Regions from separate parts of the Shewanella sp. MMG014 genome, predicted to be linked through region 1. Evidence: riboswitches for the same ligand, from Rfam matches in the RefSeq annotation. Region 1 holds a riboswitch; the other holds the start of a gene.
The links. Region 1 has a riboswitch for lysine ahead of J8L86_RS15355 (Na+/H+ antiporter NhaC family protein). Riboswitches for the same ligand answer to the same signal wherever they lie in the genome.
Positions count from the first base shown of each region.

Region 2: it holds a riboswitch for lysine, as region 1 does, so the genes downstream of both, lysC (lysine-sensitive aspartokinase 3) here and J8L86_RS15355 (Na+/H+ antiporter NhaC family protein) in region 1, are expected to answer to the same signal.

Region 1 covers NZ_JAGJDZ010000009.1:170,939-176,405, reverse strand. The annotation lists gene J8L86_RS15360 (M3 family metallopeptidase) at 1-513, shown strand, start outside; gene J8L86_RS15355 (Na+/H+ antiporter NhaC family protein) at 651-2,207, opposite strand; lysine riboswitch at 2,284-2,504, opposite strand; gene J8L86_RS15350 (FAD-binding protein) at 2,913-3,836, opposite strand; gene J8L86_RS15345 (electron transfer flavoprotein subunit beta/FixA family protein) at 3,839-4,588, opposite strand; gene J8L86_RS15340 (H-NS family nucleoid-associated regulatory protein) at 5,038-5,442, shown strand.
Region 2 covers NZ_JAGJDZ010000006.1:232,712-238,178, forward strand. The annotation lists gene J8L86_RS11905 (site-2 protease family protein) at 1-467, shown strand, start outside; gene J8L86_RS11910 (succinylglutamate desuccinylase/aspartoacylase family protein) at 528-1,667, opposite strand; gene lysC (lysine-sensitive aspartokinase 3) at 1,721-3,070, opposite strand; lysine riboswitch at 3,214-3,390, opposite strand; gene J8L86_RS11920 (DUF3293 domain-containing protein) at 3,842-4,276, opposite strand; gene arcA (two-component system response regulator ArcA) at 4,959-5,467, shown strand, end outside.

The DNA.
Region 1 (5,467 bases):
CACCCTAAAGTACTTGCAAACTACGCTAAACACTACGATACAGGCAAACCTATTCCAGACGATTTACTGCAAAAGCTATTAGCTTCTCGAAGCTTTAACCAAGGCTTTGACACCTTAGAATACATGTCAGCTGCGCTGCTTGATCTAGAATGGCATGCACTGGATGCTGACGCGCCGCTGCAAAATGTTGAAAGCTTTGAAGCTGCTGCGCTTAAAAAACATGGTGTCGACTTACCAGCAGTACCACCTCGTTACCGCTCAACTTACTTTGCTCATGCCTTCCCCGGGGGATATTCAGCTAGCTACTATGCATACATGTGGAGTGAAATTCTTGCTGCTGATGCCTTTGCTTATGTGCAAACTCAAGGTGGGCTGAATCGAGAAATCGGTATGAAGTTTAGAAAAACTATCCGTGAAGTCGGCAATAGCGTGCCGCCAATGGAAGCCTATCAAAACTTTAGAGGCCAAGCCCCTACCACTGACGGCTTGCTTGAGCGCCGTGGCTTAAAGTAACTTAGCTCTGGTTAACGAGCAAAAAAATGCCACTCAATTGAGTGGCATTTTTATTGTTAGATTTTAGCCTAAACTGGGATCTGACTTTAACAAGTCGAGCTCATATTAAGTCACAAACTAAATCCAAGTGCTTAGGACTACTTAGTGGCTATTTTTAGCCCTAAGATTGCTAATACGAACAATACAGAACACGTAATAAAGCCCATCGCAACAGAACCAGAGAAACCAAGCACGGTATAACCCACAATACTGATAACCGCTACGATTATCGCGTAAGGCAATTGTGTCATAACGTGGTCAAGATGGTGACAGCTCGCTCCTGTCGAAGACAAGATAGTGGTATCAGAAATCGGTGAACAATGGTCTCCAAATACCGCACCAGAAAGCACAGCGGCAAGCATTGGTAACATCATAGTGCTATCACTGCCCATCGCCATATCGGCAGCGATTGGTAACATAATACCAAATGTCCCCCAGCTAGTGCCGGTTGAAAATGCGGTTAAACCAGCTAATAAAAATAGCACTGCAGGCAGTAATGCAAATGGAATATTACCCGTTGCCAAGCTCGCCATATATTTACCCGTTTCAAGCTCGCCAATCACTGACGCAATTGTCCAAGCAAATAACAAGATATAAATAGCTGGCAACATTGACTTAGCGCCAACTTTGATTCCAGTAAACATCATGCTGGTGCTAATTTTTTGCTGCATGGTTAATGCAATCGTCACCACTAGACCCACTAATGAGCCGTAAAATAATGATTCGCTGACTTCAGTGTTTTCAAATGCACCTAAAACACTAAATGGTAAACCTTCACCCGCCAGCGCATCAGCACCAGTTGAAACCATAAAGTAAATAGTTGCCGCCACAAGCACAAAAATCGGCAGGAATAACCCCATGATTTTACCTGTATCAGCTTCTGGTAAATCAGCGGTCGCGCCTGGAGGTAACCCTTTGCTTTCGTCAAAGAGTTCGCCTTTTTGCGCATTACGCTCATGTTGGCGCATTGGGCCAATGTCTAAACCAAAGATAGCAACACACAATAAAAGTAATAGCGCAAAAATGGCATAAAAATTCATCGGCACCATTTGTAAAAACACGCTTAAATGGCCTGTATCAGCAAAACCATGTGCCGTTAAGATACCGCCAATTAGGGCAATAATGTATGCGCCCCAGCTTGAGACAGGAGAGATAACACATACTGGTGCAGCGGTTGAATCTAACAAGTAGGCCAGTTTTGCACGTGAAATATGGTAGCGATCAGTAATAGGACGTGCAATTGAGCCAACCACGATACTGTTGAAGTAATCGTCGATAAATACCACACAACCTAAGAACATGGTCATGAGTTTGGCGTCACGTTTATTGCGAATACGTTGGTGTGCCCAATCAGCAAACGCACGTGCTGAACCACTCACGGTAATTAAAGCGGTGATCATCCCTAGCACAACCAAGAAGCCAATAATTTGTAAATTCCAGGCATTGAGTGCGCCGTCATCCCACACTAAACTGGTGACAGTACTCACTAAGTGGCTTGCAGCTCCAGTAAAAGAGAAGTCAGTCAGCAATATCACGCCAGCAATAATACCTAAACCTAATGAAAGAAGTACTTTGCGTGTAACTACTGCTAATACAATTGCCACAACAGGAGGCAAAAGAGAGAGTGCCGAATCGGCATAACTTGTTATCATCATTTATATATTTTCTTCGTTGAGTACGAATGGAGGATAACTGATAAGGCAAGACATCGCATAAAGCGAAGACAAGAATCTTTTCAGTAGCACTCCACAGTAATATCGATATCAACATCGATATCCATTGTTTTATCCTCACGGATAAAAATTACTATGACAGTGCAGCCCCTTTCGGAAACTGCCCCAGCAAATGGTATTGATCGTACCGATTCACTTCGGCACCAAATCCTTTCAAATTAAGTTATTGGTATCAACCAACTTAACCATACTGATATTTGATGCGCCTCTACTTATGTATACGACAGTTTAAATGCTTTATAAAAGCTCACTGCCGCGACACAAGACCATACAAACATAAGCACGAGGTTAATTACCAGATAAAACTAGCTTATCTTGTGAGAAATAACATCACAATCAAAAAACAACACAAGACGATATCGACACCGTAACGAATTGTTAGCAAGCGAAGGATTATCCATCAATTAACGACAGTGAGATTAATATGCTTAAAAAATCTGATTATTGAATTAATTCAGGTGTATTTATATCGTTCAATAGGTTTAGCAATGATAAAGCTGAAAAACAATGTCATTTAATGCGCACTGACACTAAAACAAACTATCGAATAATCACGCCATAAACTGCGACCCAAAAAAAAGGTTTTTGCCTAAAAGACAAAAACCTTTTTCTACAATCAGTTTATAATTACAAAGATTGAGTTAACTCTGGAATCGCATCAAATAAGTCTGCTTCAAGTCCATAATCAGCCACTTGGAAAATTGGCGCTTCAGGATCTTTATTGATAGCCACAATCACTTTAGAGTCTTTCATACCCGCTAAATGTTGAATAGCGCCAGATATACCGACAGCGATATACAGATCAGGAGCAACAATTTTACCTGTTTGACCGACTTGTAAATCGTTAGGAACATAACCAGCATCAACAGCGGCACGTGAAGCGCCAACGGCAGCGGTTAGCTTGTCAGCTAATGCTTCTAGAATAGCAAAGTTCTCACCGCTACCCATGCCACGACCACCAGAAACAATCACTCCAGCGCTGCCTAATTCAGGGCGCTCAGATTCTGTGAGAGTTTGCGAAACAAAAACTGTCTTAGCTTCTGCAACAAAATCAACGTTAACCGCTTCAGCATTGCCATCGTTGCCTGCAGCATCAAATGCACTGGTACGAACCGTCATCACTTTTTTGTCATCTAAGCTTTGTACTGTCGCCAATGCAGAACCTGCATAAATAGGACGTACAAATGTGTCAGCACTCACCACATCTACGACTTCAGAAATTTGCGCAACATCTAATAATGCTGCCACACAAGGAAGTGTATCTTTACCTACACTGCTTGCTGCTGCTAGCACGTAATCGTAATCACTGGCGACATTAACAATTAACTTAGAAAGGTTTTCAGCCATTTGCGCTTCATAAGCAGCATTGTCAGCGACAAGGACTTTACTCACACCCGATAGTGCTTGTGCAGAAGCAACCACAGCACCAACATGACTACCAGCAACAAGCACATGGACATCGCCGCCAATTGCAGTTGCTGCACTAACGACTTTGGCCGTGTCTAATTTTAAACTTGCGTTATCGTGTTCTGCTAATACTAAAATAGCCATAATTAGATCACCTTCGCTTCATTTTTTAACTTTTCAACAAGTTCAGCCACCGAACTCACCATGACACCTGCTTGACGTTCTGCAGGTGGCGTCACTTTAATCACATTTTGATGTGCTTTAAGGCTTACACCCAAGTCATCAATAGATAAGGTTTCAAGTGGTTTACGCTTTGCTTTCATAATATTAGGTAATGAAGCATAACGAGGCTCATTTAAGCGTAAGTCCGCAGTCACCACCGCTGGTAACGGCATTTTTAATGTTTGTAACCCACCATCAACTTCACGAGTCACTTCAGCACTGTCAGCAGTTAATGTTAATTCAGAAGCAAATGTTGCTTGTGGCATATCAGTTAAAGCAGCAAGCATTTGGCCTGTCTGGTTATTGTCGCCATCAATTGATTGCTTACCAAAAATAATCACATCAGCTTGTTCTTTTTCTTGAACCGCTTTTAAAATTTTAGCAATTGATAACGGCACTAAATCTTCATCAGTCGTCACATGAATGGCACGGTCAGCACCCAAAGCCATTGAAGTACGTAACTGCTCTTGTACTGATTTGGCACCAATACTCACCACTACAACTTCTGTGACACTTCCCGCTTCTTTTAGTCTAACGGCTTCTTCTACCGCGATTTCACAAAATGGGTTCAAGGCCATTTTCAAATTAGCAGTATCAACATCTGTGTTATCAGCTTTTACTCTGACTTTCACATTGGCATCGACTACGCGCTTTACAGGCACCAATACTTTCATGGGATTTCCTTCTACACCTTCAATGTATGTGGATGGCACATTGGCTTCAGCCAATGCAATATGGCATAACTTTACGTCCTGTTAACGTTAACGTCAACCAAAGTCAAACACTTGTTTATATAATTTTTAGTTAAGAGACTGCTGATAAATAACTTATATATGCAAATAAAATATTACTTTTAGACTTAATTAACGCTTTTTAATTAAAATTTGCCTATTTAAAGGTTTTTTATTTGATCCAATCAAATTTACTTTCTATTATTAAGAGCAATTCAAGTAACCGTGCTTTTTTTACTATCTTTTTTTGTTTTAACAATTTAAATAGTCGCATCAATTTACACTCTAGTTTGATAACAATTAACCAATTTAGAGTATTGATAGGTATTATTTAATCATCACAGAATTACTTGAGATACTTATTAATTAAAATCATTAGGATGCACATTGATATGAGTGACTTTTTAGAAATTTTGACACATGGTCGTCGTTTTAAAGCTGCAGTAAAAGAGTTATCACTAGATGAATTACGTGAACTTTCTACTAAGCTTGAAAAAATCATTACAGAAAGAGAAGAAGACGAAAAAGCTGAATTAGAAGCCAATGCTGAGCGTAATGCACGCATTGCTGAAATATTAGCTCAAATTGAAAATAGCGGTTTATCAATTGAAGATTTAGGTGAAGTAACAGCAAAGCCTGCGCCTAAAAAGCGTGCCCCACGCCCTGCTAAATATCAAATTGAAGTAGATGGCGAATTAATTCAATGGACTGGTCAAGGCCGCATGCCAACTGTATTTAAAAACCAAGTAGATAATGGTAAAACAATGGAAGACTTCTTAATTCCTGGTATGGAATAAGTCTTAATCTACGATATGATAAAAA
Region 2 (5,467 bases), on a different contig from region 1:
GGCCAACATTTGGCCTCTTGATGTCAATAGCCTGCATGGTCGCTTATTGGATCACCGGCAATATCTTTTTTGCAGGTTTAGCCAGTTTTAACGCCTTACTAAATCTGTTTAATCTACTGCCAATTTTACCCTTAGATGGCGGCCATATTCTTAAAAGCATCACTTTTTCAATGAACAGCATGGTAGGGTTAATAGCCTGTATCGCTGGAGCGGCAATAGGCGTATTTATCAGTTACAGCTTAGGGCTGGCTTTATTAGGATTCTTGTTGCTAATTGGTAGTTTAGAGATTGTATTTGAGTGGAAAACTCGGCACCAAAGTCACCTGTTGCCCTTAGATAGGTATGGGCAAATTTTCTCAACGGTTTGGTACTTTTTAACGGTTGGTCTACTTATCGCTATTATTTGGTATTTTGCAGCTTCAGGCGACGAGATGCTGGCTATGCCGCTTGAAATTTTAAAGAGTTAATACTTCAATATGCTATCGCTGGCAGTTTGCAATATCGTTGCTATTGCCAGCGACTCACCATTAACTGATCTCAAAAACCTTGGTCATTACCTTATAAAGCTCTGTCCCTTGATGCACAGAAGCTGAGGCAAAATGCAGTACAGGAACGCAATCACAAGGTAAACTGATTGTCGTCACGGCATTCTCAGTTCCGTATTGATCAAGTCGTAAAAGGGTCACTAACGGCTCACCAGCTTTCAAAGGGTGTCCTACCTCTGCGCAATACTCCACTAATCCAGCTTTTGGTGCATGGAATTTTTTATAGTTAGCTAAATCACATCCCCAACGCTTCATTGGTGCAGGTTGCACTTTTTCTGCGATTACACCTCTATGACTTAAGTACGCCAAGATCCCCATCGCATCGAGTTCTGCATCAGCCATATCGACACGCTCTTGACTCGCCAATTCAAGCGTAAACGCCGCTACGGGGACGTCAAAATGTCTCCCTTGACGCGCACAAAAGCGTTGGAGCTGCCACCACGGGTAAAATGCAGCCTCATCCATAGCACCGCCAAACTCATTAGGAATTACCAATGAATAAGGAATTGAGAAATAAGCCGCAGATGCGACATCATACTCTGGGCAATATAGATGTTTTGCAGACTTAGGGCCGGTATGTAAATCCAATACAATATCCGCTTGATGCGCCATCGATTGTAGTGTCACCGCGAGTTGATGCCCCGTGCTAATTCCCCAAGAGTTATTTAAACGTTGCTGACAGCTTTGTGCTAATAACACTCGAAATGCGGCGAACAACTCATTATTTGATAAAGCCTTGTTTGCTTGATACCAATTAGGAATGTCAGCCACTATTGCGGCATGTTCAAAATATTCTCTATTCCAGTTCACTCCCGTAATAGGATCAAATCGCCCAAGAGTAAACTCACCACTTTTTTGATTAATCCCCAATGGGTTAGCTAAAGGAACACAATGTATATCACCTAAGATTTGATGGCCTTCTAATAGCGTCATCAACTGATGAATTACCGCGTTACCCTGCACTTCTGCGCCATGAACATTGGCTTGAATATAGACAGATGGTGCAGCACTATCACTTCCTTTAAACGTATAAATAGGAGCTGTTAGCGCTTGGCCAGTAGCCAATTCACCTAATTGAACTGTAGATACGTAAGCGTTGGAGGTGCGATTCGCTTCTGTCATATATTCTTTAGCCTCATATGTTCCAAGCATTGTTACTTGGTGAACACTTCCTATTATTCAAATAAATTTTGGTGCAATGAATTAACCACATCTGCCGCTTCAGACTCTGCTACTAATACACATAAGTTATGCGGGCTTGCGCCTTGACAAATCATTCGCACATTGTGCTTTTCTAATACTGAGAAAACACGGCTACAAATCCCTGCTGTTGAGGCAATTTTATTACCAATAATAGCCACTAGCGCCAATTTATCTTCAACACGAACTCGACAATGCTGTGATAACTCCTGCAGTAATGATTCACTCAATAACCCCTGACCGCTAGAGTCTGATCCTGTTTTATCGAGCGTTAATGAAACATTCACTTCTGAAGTGGTAATCAGATCAACTGAGATTTTGTGCTTGGCTAATGTCGCAAATGTTTCAGCAAGGAAGCCTTGTGCATGCAACATTTGCAGGCTGTGCAAATTAAGCAGGGTTTGATCACGTCTTAATGCAACAGCACGGTATACGGGAGCATTTTCTACTTGATGTCGAATCCAAGTACCGCCTTGTTCTGGCGCTTTACTTGAACCAACAAACACTTGAATTTGTTGACGAACGGCAGGAAGAATCGTCGCAGGATGCAATACTTTAGCACCAAATGTTGCCATTTCAGCGGCTTCATTAAAGCTGATTTCAGGGATTGGTCTAGCATTGGGAGCAAGACGAGGATCGGTTGTATAAATACCTGCTACATCGGTCCAGATTTCTACCGCATCAGCTTTTAAGCCCTCTGCCAACAGTGCTGCTGAATAATCACTACCACCACGGCCAAGAGTAGTGGTGCGCCCTTGGTCATCAGCGCCAATGAAACCTTGCGTAACAATAACTTCATTGGCTAATAGTGGTGCTAAATGCTCAGCACCTAACGATGCTATTTGCTCTATTTGCGGCTCTGCGCGGCCAAAATGGCTGTCTGTACGTAATACTTGTCTGACATCAAATGCACTTGAAGGAGTGCCCTTTTCACGAATAACAGCAGAAAATAGCAATGAAGAACATTGCTCTCCCATTGAAAGTAGTTCATCAATGATTGCTTTACTGCGATCTAATACAAGCGCATCACTGAGCACTGACATACGGCTAAGTAACTTATCAATACCTGCGGCAACATCTTGAGGACGATCGAGCTGATCAACAATGTCATATTGAATTTGGCCAATTTGCGTCAGTAATGCTAAACGACGCTTGTCATTCACATTAGCTTGCGTAAGCTCCACCAATAAATTAGTTACGCCGCTGGATGCACTAACAACAACGACTCGAGTATGTCTGTTGGCTAAGATAATATCGGCGCAGCGGTTCATTGCAGCGTAATCAGCCACAGAGGTTCCACCGAATTTAGCTACAACTAAGCTCATACTGACACCTCCACGCTTGAAGGCTGACATACAAATACGAATTGACTACTTAGATTAAAAAACATGATTACACTCCGAACTTACTTCGTTCGAAGAGCCTGGTGCAGTGATAACGCACCCTTATAAGAAGGGAAACAGCAATCTTCACCAGAAGCTCTCCACCAATGAATAGGTGACAATCGTTAGGATTCAGCCTAATCGACCGATATGAAATGAAACCAACCATTTGACATACCTCGGCGCTAATCTCCCTCATAAGTGGTTTTAGGAATTGGTTTTCCTCGCACTTACTACCTAGCTAACGCTCCTCTTCTGTTTCTTCCCTCTGGAAGAAATTGAAAAATACCAATAAATAACCACCTAAGTCAATTATGGAATGTAATAAAATTACTAAATAACTGAATACTGAATATACGACATTCATACTCGCTGTCATCACATCAGCTTAGATATTTAAATAGTTTGGATAAAAATAGCTTTATTTACAGACACTAAAGATATGAAAGCACGCATTAACTTTAACGTAAAATGCTAACAATACAGTATTTAGCTATATTAAATAGACCATAAGGGAAGTTTTAGTTTCAAACTCTGAATAAAGGCATTTTTAGATAGGTCGGCCTTCCATAAGCCATTTCTAATTCAAATCAATACAGCGCTATTATAAATAACCTTGTCTATATAAAGTGGGTTTATCAGCTGCCCTAATGCGTTGATATAATAGATGAGTAGCAGTATCAGCTTGACGGAACAGCTTTATCAATCAAAAAATTACTCATGAAGATCAGGCAACTCATTGACCACCTGAGTGCGAGTCATAAAATCGCCTATCATCACTTCTTTATCAGGTGCATCGCCACAAGCAACTAATGACAAACGGCCTTGATTGACATAATAGATTGCATGCTGTTTAAACTCGCGTCCAAGCTCCAAAGCTTGTTCTTTTTCAATAAAGATAGCCCAGCTTTTTTCCATATGAGATAAATCGGGAGCGGCTCCAATAAGCGAGCGATATGGACGCTTATATTGTTCGATTTTGGTTTGTAATTGGCGGTCGAGCAAACGGTTTTGACAAGGAGTTAAGATACTCCCTAACGGGTTATGAGCAGTGACGATTGCAAAAGGAATATCATTCGCAAGTCTCTGCGTTAGTAAGAATTGTGTCCCTTGATATTTGTGCCAAAGGCACTCAATTGCATTTTTCATTATTTCATTTTCTCTGTTGAACCCAGTTTACAGTAGCAAACCCTTTATTACAGTGACAGCCCATGTGATACAAGTCACAAGAACCATAATTATATTAACCTTTTAAATCAGCATCTTACCTAAAAAACCAATTTTGTAACAATTCTAGAGAGTAAATTTGTTAACATTTCATTTGTTAACAAATGCCTAAAACGAGTACAATAATCATCACTAGCTAGATTTTGCTACATAACTATTAACAGTGATACAAGCAGTTACATACTTCAGTAGTTTAATTGCTACTAAATTTTCAAGCTTGTACATTTTGTTCTACATTTTAGATGATATAAATATAGAACAATTATTAGTTTGCCAAGGAACTTTAACGAGCAATCTAATCTCATAGTTTTATGAATCATTGTTTTAATAGATCTTTCGACTGATTGTGAGTCAATTAATACTCAGCATACAATCTAAGTATTGATTTTTTATGATCACATTTATGTCACGTATGTCACTTTAATGATGTATTAAGCTGAATGTATATAATGTAGTTAGTCATGAAGCGTGTTTTGTTCAGGGCAGACATAGATAAACACCTATCGTGAAATTGAAAAATTATCGGCACTTTCATAAATAAGCAGTGCCACCGCCCTAGTGCAACATGACTAGAATCGAATTGTTTTTAATTTAGGTAAATAACATGCAAAACCCACACATTCTTATTGTTGAAGATGAAGCTGTAACCCGTAATACTCTGCGCAGTATTTTTGAAGCAGAAGGGTATGTAGTAACTGAAGCAAACGATGGCGCAGAAATGCACACAGCCATGCAGGATAATAAGATTAATCTTGTTGTTATGGATATCAATCTTCCTGGTAAAAACGGTTTATTGTTAGCTCGTGAACTTCGTGAAATCAACAACATCGGTCTTATTTTCTTGACTGGTCGTGATAACGAAGTTGACAAAATTCTTGGTTTAGAAATTGGCGCTGATGACTACATCACTAAGCCATTTAACCCACGCGAATTAACTATCCGTGCTCGTAACTTATTAACTCGTGTTAATAGCACTGGCGCAGAAGTAGAAGAGAAAGGTTCAGTTGAGTTCTACCGTTTCAATGGTTGGAGCTTAGAAATCAACAGTCGTTCTCTAGTTAGCCCACAAGGTGAGTCTTACAAGCTACCACGTAGTGAATTCCGTGCAATGCT